4 regions of the Citrobacter sp. LJND-P06 genome follow, and region 3 is predicted to be linked to each of the others. Evidence: predicted binding sites of a transcription regulator. Region 3 holds the regulator's gene; each other region holds the start of a gene.
What was found. The regulator sigma-54, encoded in region 3, starts transcription at its own class of promoters, with help from an activator protein. The targets are predictions, from matches to a motif close to GTTGGCACANNTTTCGCTNT.

Region 1 (4,148 bases), 540 kb from region 3:
TCCAGTACCACTTCATCCCCAGCTTTCGTTGCCCTCGCCAGTACCACGCCACGATGGATCGCATGTTCCAGTTCGCGCACATTTCCTGGCCAGCCATAATTCAGCAGATGGTTGCGCGCGGCAGGACTCAGCACCACGCGCGAAAGTCCCAACCGCAACCGACACTGCTCGCAAAAATACCCCGCCAGCAACACCACATCCTCACCGCGCTCGCGCAGAGGCGGGACGGAAAGCGGAAAGACGCTCAGACGGTGAAACAGGTCGGCGCGAAAACGCCCGGCCAGAACTTCTTCGCGCAAATCACGGTTGGTCGCCGCCAGTACGCGCACATCAACGCGCAGACTGCGATCGTCGCCAACACGCTGAATATCGCCGTACTGCAACACGCGCAGCAGCTTGGCCTGTAGCGCTAATGACAGTTCGCCAATCTCGTCCAGGAACAGGGTGCCGTTATCGGCCATTTCGAACTTACCGCTGCGGTTGCTGATGGCTCCGGTAAACGCCCCTTTGACATGGCCAAACAGCTCACTTTCCGCCACGCTTTCCGGCAGCGCAGCGCAGTTGAGATAGACCAGTGGATTCACCGCTCGCGGCGAGCCTTCATGGAGGGCTTTTGCCACCAGCTCTTTACCGGTTCCCGTCTCGCCGCTGATCAGCACGTTAAGATCAGAGCCCGCCACAATCTCAATCTCTTTTTTTAACTGCATCATGCTGGGCGAAAGGCCAATCATCTGCGTCTCTTTTACCGGCTCAAACGCGGAGGATGAACCCGGCGACATGTTCTGGCTTTCCAGTTGTTCAATCAGCAGCGCGTTACTCAACGCCCCGGACGCCAGCGCGGCAATCAGACGCAGTTCTTCATCACTGAAAACATCAAACTGGTCTGGTGCCATGCCGTCGAGCGTCAGCGCGCCAATCAGATTCTGTCCGGCGAACAGCGGCAGGCCAATACAGGCGTGGACTTTCAGGCTCTCTTGCCCAGGAATCAATCCGTCATAGGGATCGGGTAAATCACTGTCGGCCGGGAAACGCACCACGTCCCCGGCGCGAGCGATAGCCTCCAGACGCGGATGCCCTTCCAGCGTAAATCGTCTGCCAAGCACATCGCGAGCCAGACCATCAATCGCCAGCGGGATAAACTGGCGAGCCTCGTAACGCAACAACGCGGAAGCATCACATTCCAGCACCTGCCGCAGCGTCGTGATCAGGCGCTGAAATCGGTCTTGGTGGCCGATATCACGTTGTAATTCAATGGCAATACTCGCCAGTACATCAACGGAAAAACGCATAACACCCTCATTGTCATTTTGACCATTCATATTGTCATAGTGACCATTCGACGAATAGTCATTTTGACTACCAACTTAGAGGTATATTTTTAAAAATCGTTTAAAATCAAAATATTAAAAAGTTGGCACACAACCTGCAATCAGGAAAACATCTTTTTGGGAAAACACTGAGTTCATTGAGGTTGCTATGTCTATTCTGGTTAAAAATAACATTCATTGGGTTGGCCAACGTGACTGGGAAGTGCGTGATTTTCACGGGACTGAATATAAAACGCTGCGCGGCAGCAGCTACAACAGCTATCTCATCCGTGAAGAAAAAAATGTACTGATCGACACCGTCGACCATAAATTCAGCCGCGAATTCGTGCAGAACCTGCGCAGTGAAATTGACCTCGCAGACATTGATTACATCATCATCAACCACGCCGAAGAAGACCACGCCGGCGCGCTGACCGAACTGATGATGCAGATCCCGGACACGCCAATCTACTGCACCGCGAATGCCATTGATTCTATCACCGGCCATCACCATCACCCGGAATGGAACTTCCATGTCGTGAAAACCGGCGACGCGCTGGATATCGGCAACGGCAAACAGCTTATCTTCGTCGAAACCCCGATGCTGCACTGGCCGGACAGCATGATGACCTATATGACCGGCGATGCGGTTCTGTTCAGTAACGACGCCTTTGGTCAGCACTACTGCGACGAACGTCTGTTCAATGACGAAGTGGATCAGACCGAACTGTTCGAGCAGTGCCAACGCTATTACGCCAACATCCTGACGCCGTTCAGCCGCCTGGTGACGCCGAAAATTACCGAAATCCTCGGTTTTAATCTGCCGGTCGATATGATTGCCACCTCCCACGGCGTGGTCTGGCGCGACAACCCAACGCAGATCGTTGAGATGTATTTGAAATGGGCGGCGGATTATCAGGAAGACCGCATCACCCTTTTCTACGACACCATGTCCAATAACACCCGCATGATGGCGGACGCCATCGCCCAGGGTATTAACGAAGTTGACCCGAACGTGGCGGTGAAAATCTTTAACGTCGCCCGCAGCGATAAAAATGAAATTCTGACCAACGTCTTTCGCTCAAAAGGGGTGCTGGTCGGCACCTCCACCATGAACAACGTGATGATGCCGAAAATCGCCGGTCTGGTCGAAGAGATGACCGGTCTGCGTTTTCGCAATAAACGCGCCAGCGCCTTTGGCTCTCATGGCTGGAGCGGCGGCGCGGTTGACCGTCTCTCGACCCGCTTGCAGGATGCCGGTTTTGAAATGTCGCTGAGCCTGAAAGCCAAATGGCGCCCGGACCTGGATGCGCTGGAACTGTGCCGTCAGCACGGGCGCGAAATTGCACGTCAGTGGGCGCTCGCTCCGCTGCCGGAAACCAGCGCCACGGCGACCGCCAAAGAAGATGCGTGCGCCTGTGCCGCCGCAGCGGCAGCCGACCTCGGCCCCAGCATGCAATGCAGCGTTTGCCAGTGGATTTACGATCCCGCCAAAGGCGAACCGTTACAGGATGTCGCCCCCGGCACACCGTGGAGTAACGTGCCGGACAACTTCCTCTGCCCGGAATGTTCATTGGGTAAAGAGGTCTTCGACGTACTGGCAACGGAGGCAAAATGAGCCACGGAATTGTCATTATTGGTTCGGGTTTCGCCGCCCGCCAGTTAGTCAAAAACATCCGTAAACAGGATGCTGATATCCCGTTGACCCTGATTGCGGCTGACAGCATCGAGGAATATAACAAGCCCGATCTTAGCCACGTTATCAGCCAGGCGCAGCGCGCTGACGACCTCACCCGCCAGTCGGCGGGGGAGTTTGCCGAACAGTTTACTTTACGCCTGTTCCCGCACACCTGGGTCACCGACATTGATGCCAATGCCCACGTGGTGAAAAGTCAGGACACGCAGTGGTCGTACGACAAGCTGGTGCTGGCGACTGGCGCGTCGGCCTTTGTCCCTCCTGTTGCCGGGCGTGAGTTAATACTCACACTGAACAGTCAGCAGGAGTACCGCGCGTGTGAAACGCAACTGCGCGACGCGCGCCGGGTATTGATTGTCGGCGGCGGTCTGATCGGCAGCGAGCTGGCGATGGATTTCTGTCGGGCGGGCAAAGCCGTGACGTTGATTGATAACGCCGCCAGCATTCTTTCTTCACTGATGCCGCCGGAAGTGAGCAGTCGCTTACAGCATCGTCTTACCGATATGGGCGTACATCTGTTGCTGAAATCACAGCTTCAGGGGCTGGAGCAAACGGCGTCCGGGATCCGTGCAACGCTCGATCGTCAACGCAGTGTCGAGGTCGATGCGGTGATCGCCGCCACCGGCCTGCGCCCGGAAACCGCGCTGGGGCGTCGTGCCGGTGTAACCCTCAATCGCGGCGTTTGCGTGGACAGCTATCTGCAAACCAGTCATCCGGACATTTACGCCCTCGGTGACTGTGCGGAAATCAACGGCCAGGTACTGCCGTTCCTGCAGCCGATTCAGCTCAGCGCGATGTATCTGGCGAAAAATCTGCTCGGCGGAAATGTCCCGCTGAAGTTGCCCGCGATGCTCGTGAAAATCAAAACGCCGGAATTGCCGTTACATCTGGCCGGGGAAACCCAACGTCAGGATCTGCACTGGCACATTGTGGCAGAAGCTGACGGAATGGTTGCCAGAGGGATGAACGACGAAGGCCAGTTGTGCGCCTTCGTGGTCAGTGAAAACAGAATGAAAGAGGCTTTCGCCCTGTTGAAAACGCTGCCAGCGTAAATGGCGTGGTGCCGGATGGCGGCGACGCCTTATCCGGCCTACGGCATGTGGCACTTTGTAGGCCGGAAAGGCCAGTTGTGCGCCTTCGTCGGC
Region 2 (4,148 bases), 660 kb from region 3:
GGCTAAAAGTTTCCACGGCAACTAAAATTCTCCGTATCTTTCTTACCGCAGCGGTGTTGGCTGCTTTCAGTCACCCGAATCACTTAGTGGACTAAGCTCATCGGGATTCCTTCGATTGCCGCCTTGCTGCAATAAGAAATCTACGCGAATTACAACTCATTAAACGCTGTAGTACAGTTCAAACTCTACCGGGTGCGGCGTCATGCGTACGCGGTCATCTTCTTCACGACGCAGCGTAATGTACGCATCGATTGCTTCGTCGGTGAACACGCCGCCTGCGGTCAGGAACTCACGGTCCAGATCCAGTTCTTTCAGGGCTTCTTCCAGAGAGCCAGCAACCTGTGGGATCTCTTTCGCTTCTTCCGGCGGCAGGTCATACAGGTTTTTGTCCATCGCTTCGCCCGGGTGGATCTTGTTCTTAATACCGTCAAGACCCGCCATCAGCAGGGCAGCAAAGCACAGGTACGGGTTAGCCGCCGGATCCGGGAAGCGCACTTCGATACGACGCGCTTTCGGAGAAGCAACAACCGGAATACGGATAGAGGCAGAACGGTTACGGGCAGAGTAAGCCAGCATGACCGGTGCTTCATAACCCGGAACCAGACGCTTGTAGGAGTTAGTGGTCGGGTTTGCCAGGGCGTTGATCGCTTTAGCGTGTTTGATAACGCCGCCGATGTAGAACAGCGCCTGCTCAGACAGACCGGCATATTTGTCGCCAGAGAACAGGTTTACGCCGTTCTTGGACAGAGACATGTGGCAGTGCATACCGGAACCGTTATCGCCAAACATCGGTTTCGGCATAAAGGTTGCGGTTTTACCGAAGCGGTGCGCAACGTTGTGAACCACATATTTGTAGATCTGAATTTCGTCCGCTTTTTTGGTCATGGTGTTAAAGCGGGTCGCGATTTCGTTCTGGCCTGCGGTTGCCACTTCGTGGTGATGTGCTTCAACAACCAGACCCATCTCTTCCATGATCAGACACATGGTGGAACGAATGTCCTGAGAAGAGTCTACCGGAGGAACCGGGAAGTAGCCGCCTTTCACGCCAGGACGGTGACCTTTGTTACCACCTTCATATTTGGTGGAAGAGTTCCATGCACCTTCGATATCGTCGATAGCGACGTGGGAACCGGAGATAGATGCGCCGAAACGAATGTCATCAAACAGGAAGAATTCTGGCTCTGGCCCGAACAGAACGGTGTCTGCGATGCCGGTAGCGCGCAGGTATTCTTCAGCGCGTTTGGCGATGGAGCGCGGGTCACGGTCATAGCCCTGCAGCGTGCCTGGTTCCAGGATGTCACAACGGATAATCAGAGTCGATTCTTCAAAGAACGGGTCGATGAGCGCAGTGGATGCATCTGGCATCAGTACCATGTCAGATTCGTTAATGCCTTTCCAGCCGCCGATGGAGGAGCCGTCAAACATTTTGCCTTCTTCGAAGAATTCGGCATTTACCTGATGAGCAGGAATAGTGACGTGCTGTTCTTTACCTTTGGTATCGGTGAAGCGCAAATCAACAAACTTCACTTCGTGCTCGTTCAGCATCGTCAATACGTGTTCAGCGGACATACTTTAACTCTCCCGGATTGGTCATTGTCGTCGTGGTAACGAGGTCTACAATTCTGCAAAAATTGGCCGTGTCGCCGTAAAAAATATAAAGCGAAATCTGTGCCAACTTTTAAATTGCCCCTAAAAGGCGTTATCATGCGCACCATCGTGCAAAAGGGCTGCACCATGGTGAGCACGCTGCACCAATATAGTGCTTCAATGTGAACATTAAGCACCATGTTGGTGCAATGAGCAATGAGTAACCCTTTTAACGCTCCGTGAAAGCGATCACAAAGAAACTCTGCAATACTTGTTTGCGGAGGATGTTTGTGATCCTGTTTTGTAGTGCGATTAATCCGTGTACAATAACGCGCTATTCCTAATGCCCGAGGCAAAGTTGTGATCGAAAATTTGCGTAACATCGCCATCATCGCGCACGTTGACCATGGTAAAACTACCCTGGTCGACAAGCTGCTGCAGCAATCCGGTACGTTTGATGCGCGTGCCGAAACCCAAGAGCGTGTGATGGACTCCAACGATTTGGAGAAAGAGCGTGGGATTACCATCCTCGCGAAAAACACCGCTATCAAATGGAATGACTACCGTATCAACATCGTTGATACCCCGGGGCACGCCGACTTCGGTGGTGAAGTTGAACGTGTAATGTCCATGGTAGATTCCGTGCTGTTGGTCGTTGATGCAATGGATGGTCCGATGCCGCAGACGCGCTTCGTGACCAAAAAAGCCTTTGCTCATGGCCTGAAGCCAATTGTTGTTATCAACAAAGTTGACCGTCCGGGCGCACGTCCTGACTGGGTTGTTGATCAGGTATTTGACCTGTTCGTTAACCTTGATGCTACTGACGAACAGCTGGACTTCCCTATCGTTTACGCTTCTGCGCTGAACGGTATCGCGGGTCTGGATCACGAAGATATGGCTGAAGATATGACTCCGCTGTATCAGACCATCGTTGATCGCGTACCGGCACCGAACGTTGACCTTGATGGCCCGCTGCAGATGCAAATCTCTCAGCTGGACTACAACAACTACGTTGGTGTTATCGGTATCGGTCGTATCAAGCGCGGTAAAGTTAAACCGAACCAGCAGATCACTATCATTGATAGCGCAGGCAAAACCCGCAACGGTAAAGTCGGTAAAGTTCTGACCCATCTGGGTCTGGAACGTATCGAGAGTGACATTGCAGAAGCAGGCGATATCATCGCGATCACCGGTCTCGGCGAGCTGAACATCTCTGATACCATCTGTGATACGCAGAATGTTGAAGCGCTGCCAGCACTGTCCGTTGATGAACCGACTGTATCCATGTTCTTCTGCGTAAACACCTCTCCGTTCTGTGGTAAAGAAGGTAAATATGTTACCTCTCGTCAGATCCTTGACCGCCTGAACAAAGAGCTGGTGCACAACGTGGCACTGCGCGTTGAAGAAACGCCGGATGCGGATGCGTTCCGTGTTTCTGGTCGTGGTGAGCTGCACCTGTCTGTTCTTATCGAAAACATGCGTCGTGAAGGTTTCGAAATGGCGGTTTCCCGTCCGAAAGTTATCTTCCGCGAAATCGACGGCCGTAAACAAGAGCCGTTCGAAAACGTAACGCTGGACGTCGAAGAGCAGCATCAGGGTTCTGTCATGCAGGCTCTGGGTGAGCGTAAAGGCGACCTGAAAAACATGAATCCAGATGGCAAAGGCCGCGTACGTCTTGACTACGTGATCCCAAGCCGTGGTCTGATCGGCTTCCGTTCAGAATTCATGACCATGACCTCCGGTACCGGTCTGCTGTACTCCACCTTCAGCCATTACGACGATGTTCGTGCGGGCGATGTTGGTCAGCGTCAGAACGGCGTACTGATCTCCAACGGTCAGGGTAAAGCGGTTGCGTTCGCACTGTTCAGCCTGCAGGATCGCGGTAAGCTGTTCCTCGGTCACGGTGCAGAAGTTTACGAAGGCCAGATCATCGGTATTCACAGTCGTTCTAACGACCTGACTGTAAACTGCCTGACCGGTAAGAAACTGACCAACATGCGTGCTTCCGGTACTGACGAAGCAACCACGCTGGTTCCAGCTCAGAAAATGACTCTGGAGCAGGCTCTGGAATTCATCGATGACGACGAACTGGTAGAAGTTACCCCAACTTCCATCCGTATCCGTAAACGTCACCTGACTGAAAACGATCGTAAACGCGCAATGCGCGGCGCGAAAGAAGAGTAATTAACCCTTCTTTCTACGATAAGACCCCGCCTTCGTGGCGGGGTTTTTTTTGGATCTTTTTGGCCGCACGCAGACCTCACCGGCGCGGTTCCCTCCTGGCGCTCTTCACCTGCCAACCCCCCGTACCCTCGCCATAAGAGAGCTTTGTCACATTTATCTTCAAAGCATGTCGGCGCTGTTTGCTTTCTTTTTTAGCGTCAGCGTATGATGCTTTCACTGGTTTAAACCAAATGGGTTAAACAATGACGAGCAATCAGTCGACCGTTGAAAATGCGAAAGAGAAGCTGGACCGTTGGTTAAAAGAGGGGATCACCACGGCAGGTGGAAAGCTGCCCTCTGAGCGGGAATTAGGTGAGCTGCTGGGTATTAAGCGTATG
Region 3 (4,148 bases):
TGGACGCAGTTTCGGGTCCCAGTGCGGGTTAGGCAGGAAGCGCACGTCAAACACATAATCCGCATCAATCGGAATACCGTGCTTGAAGCCGAAAGACTCGAAGACCATCGTCAGTTCGCGTTCACGTTTACCCAGCAGGCGAGTTCGTAACATCTCTGCCAGTTCATGCACCGACATTTCGGATGTATCAACGATCAGATCTGCACGGGAACGCAAGGGTTCCAGCAAATCACTCTCTTCATCAATGGCGCTTTCCAGCGACAGATTCTTGCTGGACAGCGGGTGCAGGCGGCGCGTGTCGCTGTAACGGCGAATGAGTGTGTTGCGATCGGCATCGAGAAACAACAACTGAGGGGAGAAGGCGTCCGGCAGGTTGTTCATTGCCTGCTCGAAAATCTCCGGCGATTCCGGCATGTTGCGCACATCGATGCTGACGGCCGCAGAAATCTGGCGATCGGCCAGTGTTCGGGCCAGATCGGGCAACAGCACTACGGGAAGGTTATCCACGCAGTAAAAACCCATATCTTCCAGCGCACGCAGGGCGACAGACTTACCTGACCCTGAACGACCGCTGACGATCATCAGTACCATGTACCGTTTCTCCTCACAACGACAAAAAGAGATGCCATTGGGTTGTTATGCTTCATCCTGTTCACCTTCGGTGTCAGTGATGATTTTATAGAGTTCTTCGTCACTCTGGGCTGAGCGCAGGCGGCGGCAGATGGTTTTATCCGCCAGACGTTTCGCCACCAAAGACAGCGTATGCAAGTGCGTTTTGGTTTGGTCGGCGGGAACGAGCAGGGCGAAAAGCAGGTCGACAGGCTGATTATCTATAGCGTCGAAAGCAATAGGCGTTTCGAGTTGTACGAACACGCCGACAGCGCGTAACGTATCTTCTTCCAGCTTCCCGTGTGGAATTGCAATGCCATTGCCAATCCCGGTACTGCCCATTTTTTCACGCGTCAGAATGGCTTCAAAAACCACCTGAGAGGGCAGGCTGAGCTGTTTTGCCGCCAGTTCGCTGATGATTTCCAGCGCGCGTTTTTTGCTTTGGCAGTGGACACCACTGCGCGTACATTCCTGGTTAAGTACACTGCTCAGTTGTAGAGTCGAATCGTTATTTATCATAATTTCACCTAAGAACCTGCCCCATCCAACTGACGGGTCAGATTCGGAGCGCTAACTGTACAAATGGCCTGTTGTGCTTCACAACAGGCCGTCCTGCACCCGTTAACTGCCCGGACAATTAGTGTTGTTTCAGTTTATCTTTATGTTTCGTTAATTGCCGGGCCAGTTTATCAATCAATCCGTCAATAGCGGCATACATATCCTGACCTTCGGCACTGGCATGAATCTCGCCGCCGTTCACATGCAGTGTCGCATCCGAGGTGTGGGTCACTTTCTCCACTTTCAACACAATGTAGACCTGATTAATCCGGTCAAAATACTGTTCAAGCTTAGCGAACTTGCCTGAAATAAACTCGCGCAAAGCTTCAGTAATTTCGACGTTATTTCCAGTGATATTGAGCTGCATAGTGTCTTCCTTATCGGTTGGGTCATACCAGCTGTTTGCGCTGGTTAGACGGCGGAATGGATAAAGACTCTCGGTACTTCGCAACGGTACGGCGCGCCACCATGATACCTTGTTCTGACAGCATAGAGGTTAACTTGCTGTCGCTCAGTGGTTTCGCGGGGTTTTCCGCAGCAATTAACTTCTTCACCAGCGCCCGTATTGCCGTGGACGAGGCTTCACCGCCGCCTTCGGTATTGACGTGGCTGGAAAAGAAATATTTCAGTTCAAAAATTCCGCGCGGACTGTGCAGATACTTTTGTGTGGTCACACGGGAAATTGTCGACTCATGCATTTCGACGGCCTGGGCGATATCCGCCAGCACCATCGGTTTCATAAACTCTTCGCCCTGCTCAAAAAAGGCTTGCTGCTGCTCAACGATACAGCGACTGACGCGCAGCAACGTATCGTTACGGCTTTCCAGACTTTTGATCAGCCACTTCGCATCCTGAAGATTGCTACGGATAAACTGGCTGTCCGCATCGTTACGCGCGCCATTGCACATGGCGGCATAGTGCTGATTGATCTGCAAACGCGGAATGCTGTCGCTGTTCAGTTCTACCGTCCAGCGATCGTTATGTTTACGAACCAGCACATCAGGGATCACGTATTCCGGCTCGCCAGTCTGGATCGACTGCCCGGGTCTGGGATCGAGCGACTGAATAAGATTGACCGCTTCTTTAAGCACCTCTTCCTTCAGGCGGGTGACGCGCATCAATGAGCGAAAATCGTGATTGGCCAGCAGATCAAGGTGATCGCTGATGATCAGGCGAGCCTCTTGCAGCCAGGGGGTAGCGGTGTCGAATTGCGAGAGTTGGATCAGCAAACAGTCGCGAAGATCTTTTGCCGCCACGCCGACAGGATCGAAACGCTGAATGCGTTTAAGTACCGCTTCGACTTCATCAAGGTCTACCTCTTCGTCACCCATGCTCTCGAGGATCTCATCCAGCGAGACGGTGAGATAGCCGGTTTCATCTACTGCATCGACGATCGACGTGGCGATTGCCCGGTCGGTGTCCGAGAACGGCGTAAGCTCCACCTGCCACATCAGGTAATCCTGGAGCGACTGCGTAGTCTCACCCTGATAGACCGGAAGCTCGTCGTCGATATAGTCGCCACTGGGGCCGGACGGCGTTCCTGCGGTGTAGATTTCATCCCAACTGGCATCAAGCGGCAGCTCTTCCGGCATCTCTTTTTGTTCGAGTGCGTCTGCGGTGTCCAGGGTTTCGCTGTCCTGAGTTTCCTGGGTGTCGATTTCTTCGTGAAGATCGGTTTGCTCGAGCAGTGGATTACTATCCAGCGCTTGCTGAAGTTCTTGCTGAAGTTCCAGCGTGGACAACTGCAACAGACGGATAGCCTGTTGTAGTTGAGGCGTCATTGCCAGTTGTTGGCTGAGCCTGAGTTGCAAACCTTGCTTCATGTTCAGAATGATTTTCTCCCGCTATGACGTCGCAATCTTCTACCCTATCAGAGTCTGAAGTCTTCCCCAAGGTATACACGTTTAACGTGGTCGTCTTGCAGGATTTCAGTCGGTGTACCGTGTGCGATGAGGTGTCCCTGACTCACGATATACGCGCGTTCGCAGACCGCCAGCGTTTCACGGACGTTATGGTCAGTTATCAATACGCCGAGTCCGCTGTCGCGCAGATGCTCAATGATGCGTTTAATATCGATAACGGAAATGGGGTCAACACCCGCAAAAGGTTCATCCAGCAGGATAAATTTAGGGTTTGCCGCCAGCGCACGGGCGATTTCCACACGACGGCGTTCACCCCCGGAGAGCGACTGCCCCAGGTTGTCACGCAGGTGCTCGATGTGAAATTCTTCCATCAGCTCATTGGCTCTGTCTTCGCGTTGTTCGCTCGACAGATCGTCACGGATTTGCAACACCGCCATCAGGTTATCAAATACGCTCAGGCGACGGAAAATAGAGGCTTCCTGCGGCAAATAGCCAATACCGCGGCGTGCACGCGCATGAAGCGGCAGCAGGCTGATATCTTCGTCATCAATAATGATGTTGCCTGCATCGCGCGCCACGATGCCCACAACCATATAAAAGGTCGTGGTTTTGCCCGCGCCGTTTGGGCCAAGAAGACCCACGATCTCCCCGGAGTTGACGGTCAGACTGACATCTTCCACCACCCGGCGGCCCTTATAGGCCTTTGCAAGATTCTTTGCAGTTAATGTTGCCATAACGAATTAGTTACCCTTCTTCTGTGCCGGGGCCTGGCCTTTGTTTTTGTCTTGCAGCTGCGACGGAACCAGAACCGTGGTCACACGTTTGCCTTTTTCACTAAAGGCCTGCATTTTTTGCTCTTTCACCAGATAGGTGATCTTGTCGCCGGTAATGTTGCTGTCGAGCTGCTCCAGGTAGGCGTTTCCGGTAAGAATGACGAAATCTTTTGCCAGCTCATAATGCATTTTCGAGGCGTGGCCTTTTACCGGCTTACCGTTGTCCTGCATCTGATAGAAGGTGGCAGGGTTGCCGAAGCCATCAATCACTTCTTTGCCTTCTTCGCCGCCTGGACGGGTAACGACCACTTTATCGGCATTAATTTTGATGGTGCCCTGGGTGACA
Region 4 (4,148 bases), 1.4 Mb from region 3:
AACGACTGGACTGGCAGCGAAATATCGCCCGCCGCTGGCGTACTGCTGTTCACCTTTGTTGCCGGTGGCGTGGTCTGCGTAGGAACGTCGCTTGTCGATCTGTTCAACCGTTTTTTGTTCAGCGCCAAAATAATCTTCCTGGTGGTGATGCTGGCGCTGCTGATGCCGCACATTCACAAAATCAATCTTCTTACCCTGCCGCTGCAACAAGGGCTGGCGTGGTCTGCCATTCCGGTAATTTTTACCTCGTTTGGTTTTCACGGCAGCGTGCCCAGCATTGTCAGCTACATGGACGGCAATATTCGCAAATTACGCTGGGTGTTTATCACCGGCAGCGCAATCCCGCTGATCGCCTATATCTTCTGGCAGCTTGCAACCCTCGGCAGTATCGACTCCTCAACGTTTATGGGGCTGCTGGCCAATCACGCTGGATTAAACGGTTTGCTTTCGGCATTACGGGAAGTGGTCGCCTCACCTCACGTTGAGCTGGCGGTACACCTGTTCGCCGATCTGGCGTTGGCGACCTCGTTCCTCGGCGTGGCGTTGGGATTATTTGATTACCTGGCGGATCTGTTCCAGCGTCGCAATACCGTTGCCGGACGTCTGCAAACTGGCGCGATTACTTTTCTGCCACCGCTGGCGTTTGCCCTCTTCTATCCGCGCGGATTTGTTATGGCGCTGGGGTATGCCGGTGTCGCGCTGGCGGTTCTGGCGTTGCTGATCCCTTCTTTGCTGACATGGCAGAGCCGAAAGCATAATCCTCAGGCGGGATATCGCGTTAAAGGCGGTTCAGTGGCGTTAGGTCTGGTGTTTCTTTGCGGGATTGTGGTGATCGGGGTTCAGTTCTCTATCGCGGCGGGACTGCTGCCCGAACCAGGATAAAAGGTGCAGATGGCGCTTAAACTGCGGGTTAAGCGCCATCTGACCAAAACGCGCAATTAATGCAGGCAGCACTGCTTATATTTTTTACCGCTACCGCAAGGACAAGGATCGTTACGCCCTGGTTTGGCTTCCGCTTTCACCGGTACCTGCAACGGCGTTTCTTGCGGATGCGCCATCCACCAGGCATGAAGATCCAGCGCCGCCAATCGGATAGCGTCTACGCTTTCTTCAAATGCCTCTGGCGTCATCTTCTCTACCACGGCAAAGTTCTCTTCCGTACCGTGCAACGCAATCGCCTCCAGCGCCGGTTTCAGCGAGTCTGGCAACGCTGACCAGTCAGAAAGCGCCACACCGCGCATATAACCAAAACACCACTCTTCGACAATCGTCAGCTCATGACCTTCAATTTCGCGCAGACCAAATAAAGGTTCAAATTGCTCCGGAAACTCGTTTAGTCTGTCGGCGGTATCAGCCATATGCTGGAACGCAAGATTCATAAAGCGCGTCATCTCTTTTTCCGATGACCAGCGCGGCACATATTGCGGCCCGCCCCATACAGCCACCAGCCACTGCTCCGGCTCAATCTCACGTGGAGAACTCAGTACCGCCGTCAGCAGACCATCCAGCTCTGACACATCCAGAATCGCGTGTTCGGTGTTGTACTTCGTCAGTACATCATCCAGCCACTCCAGTTCGCTTTCGTTCAATGGTCCCGTTTTCATAACGCTCATCCTCAGTGAAATACGCTTGCCTGCGCCCATCTTACAGGGTGGACGGGGATTTTTCTAAACAAAACGGGGAGTTCAGAAACCCGGACTTTCTGAGCCTTGCGCATCGCTGGAGTGATCCTCTCCGCATTTTTGCACCGACAAGGTGCGCAGCCTGACTTTTCTGCATCTATGTTTAAGATTCTGGACGGTTTGGATACCACGCATCCCAGTCTGCCACGTGAAGGCAACCTCCTCCTTAGATAACGATTGACACTGACCTGATGAAATTGCGACGTCGTATTTCACATCGCCTCGCTACGTCTGTCAGAAAACAATGTCGATATTTATCAACCTGGCGGAGTTTTTGCTTAAAAAAAGACAGCCGTACGCGGCCCGCTTGATAACGCAATAAATGACGAAGTTTATGATTTTCCCCGCGCCTCCCGGCGCCTGGTATTGAACAGTACTGAGGAATATCCAAATGTCTATTAAAATGATTAAGTTACCTCTGCAGATTGCCGTTATGGGTTGTTTAAGTACCGCATTTTATGCACAGGCAGATATCACGATTGGCGTGGCCGGGCCGTTTACTGGCCCCAATGCCACATATGGGGCGCAATACTGGAAAGGGGCATCGCAGGCGGCGGCAGATATCAATGCGGCAGGCGGTATTAAAGGTGAGAAAATCGTGTTGGTGCAGGGCGACGATGCCTGCGAGCCAAAGCAGGCCGTCGCGGTAGCAAACCGCCTGGTCGATGAATCTAAAGTCTCCGCCGTGGTCGGCCATTTCTGTTCGTCTTCCACCATGCCAGCGTCCGAAGTCTATGATGAAGCGGGCGTATTGACGATTACCCCGGGGTCAACCAACCCACTGATTACCGAACGCGGAATGAAAGGTATGCTCCGCATGTGTGGCCGTGACGATCAGCAAGGCGTCACCGCGGCAAACTACATGCTGGACGTGCTGAAAGCGAAAAAAATCGCCGTCATTCACGACAAAGATACCTACGGTCAGGGCTTAGCCGACGCAACCAAAGCCGCACTGCAAAAACGGGGCACCAAAGAAGTTCTGTATGAGGGACTGTCGCGCGGTGAAAAAGATTTCAATGCCCTGGTGACCAAAATCGGCGCGCTGAAACCGGACGTGGTCTACTTTGGCGGTTGCCACCCGGAAGCGGGCCCGTTGGTGCGTCAAATGCGGGAGCAAGGGGTACAGGCGAAATTCTTCTCCGGCGACTGCGTGGTGACGGAAGAGATGGTGACGGCGGCCGGTGGCGCGCAGTACACCAATGGCGTGTTGATGACCTTCGGTAAAGACCCTCGCACCATTGCGGAAGGCAAAGCGGTCATTGAGAAATTCCGCGCCAGCGGTTTTGAACCAGAAGGCTACACCCTGTATGCCTATGCCTCAATTCAGGCCATTGCTGCTGCCTACAGCGCCGCAGGCAAGGACAACGCCAAAGCGGGAGAATGGCTGAAATCACACGATGTTGACACGGTGATGGGGCCCAAATCCTGGGACGAGAAAGGCGATCTGAAAGTGTCTGATTACGTCGTCTACCAGTGGGATGACAAAGGTAAGTACCACCAACTCTGATACCGTCAGCTCGGTACTGACTTCTCGCTCCCCTCTCGGGTGAGGCATTGCAACCCTGAAGGCAACCGGATTGTGCGACCCGGTTGCCTTACCACTGGCGGGAATTTCAAATGGATGCTTTCTTCTTACAACAGATGATCAACGGTCTGACGTTGGGAGCGGTGTATGGCCTGATTGCCATCGGTTACACCATGGTCTACGGCATCATCGGCATGATCAATTTCGCGCATGGCGAAGTTTACATGATCTCCGCGTACCTCTGTGCTATTGGTCTGGGCCTGCTCTCCTACTTTGGCATTCACTCTTTCCCTCTGCTGATTTTTGGCACCCTGATCTTCACCATCGTGATAACGGGGGTCTATGGCTGGGTCATCGAACGTATTGCCTATCGACCCCTGCGAAATTCAACCCGTCTGGCGCCCCTCATCTCTGCCATCGGTATGTCACTCATTTTGCAAAACTATGTGCAAATCAGTCAGGGGCCTAACCAGCAAGGCATCCCGACACTGATGAGCGGCGTGCTGCGTTTCAACGTTGGCGATGGAATGGTGCAAATCACCTGGACCAAAATCTTTATTCTGCTGGCGGCGTTTGTCGGTATGGCGGTTCTGACCTGGGTTATCCAGTACACGCGACTGGGGCGCATTTGTCGCGCGACGCAGCAGGACAGGCGTATGGCCTCCATTCTGGGCATTAACACTGACCGGGTTATCTCGCTGGTGTTTGTGATGGGCGCATCAATGGCGGGGCTGGCGGGCGTTCTGGTGACCATGAACTACGGAACGTTTGACTTTTATGCTGGCTTTATCATCGGCATCAAGGCGTTTACCGCCGCGGTACTGGGCGGGATCGGTTCGCTTCCCGGCGCGATGTTGGGCGGCCTGCTGCTCGGCATTGCAGAGGCGCAATTCGCCGGGCTTGTGAACTCCGATTATAAGGACGTGTTCTCCTTTGCCCTA

Region 1: the regulator sigma-54 is predicted to act here: its motif matches at 1,411-1,430, upstream of norV (anaerobic nitric oxide reductase flavorubredoxin).
Region 2: the regulator sigma-54 is predicted to act here: its motif matches at 1,657-1,676, upstream of glnA (glutamate--ammonia ligase).
Region 4: the regulator sigma-54 is predicted to act here: its motif matches at 1,944-1,963, upstream of ACO7SM_RS09320 (branched-chain amino acid ABC transporter substrate-binding protein).

The regions. Positions count from the first base shown of each region.
Region 1 covers NZ_CP187317.1:1,035,398-1,039,545, reverse strand. The annotation lists gene norR (nitric oxide reductase transcriptional regulator NorR) at 1-1,289, opposite strand, end outside; gene norV (anaerobic nitric oxide reductase flavorubredoxin) at 1,477-2,925, shown strand; gene norW (NADH:flavorubredoxin reductase NorW) at 2,922-4,055, shown strand; gene ACO7SM_RS04935 (hypothetical protein) at 4,071-4,148, shown strand, end outside.
Region 2 covers NZ_CP187317.1:4,492,986-4,497,133, reverse strand. The annotation lists gene glnA (glutamate--ammonia ligase) at 160-1,569, opposite strand; gene typA (ribosome-dependent GTPase TypA) at 1,948-3,771, shown strand; gene ACO7SM_RS21140 (GntR family transcriptional regulator) at 4,014-4,148, shown strand, end outside.
Region 3 covers NZ_CP187317.1:490,961-495,108, forward strand. The annotation lists gene rapZ (RNase adapter RapZ) at 1-591, opposite strand, end outside; gene ptsN (PTS IIA-like nitrogen regulatory protein PtsN) at 637-1,128, opposite strand; gene hpf (ribosome hibernation promoting factor) at 1,247-1,534, opposite strand; gene rpoN (RNA polymerase factor sigma-54) at 1,557-2,990, opposite strand; gene lptB (LPS export ABC transporter ATP-binding protein) at 3,038-3,763, opposite strand; gene lptA (lipopolysaccharide ABC transporter substrate-binding protein LptA) at 3,770-4,148, opposite strand, start outside.
Region 4 covers NZ_CP187317.1:1,938,499-1,942,646, reverse strand. The annotation lists gene tyrP (tyrosine transporter TyrP) at 1-882, shown strand, start outside; gene ACO7SM_RS09325 (YecA/YgfB family protein) at 939-1,604, opposite strand; gene ACO7SM_RS09320 (branched-chain amino acid ABC transporter substrate-binding protein) at 2,116-3,189, shown strand; gene ACO7SM_RS09315 (ABC transporter permease subunit) at 3,300-4,148, shown strand, end outside.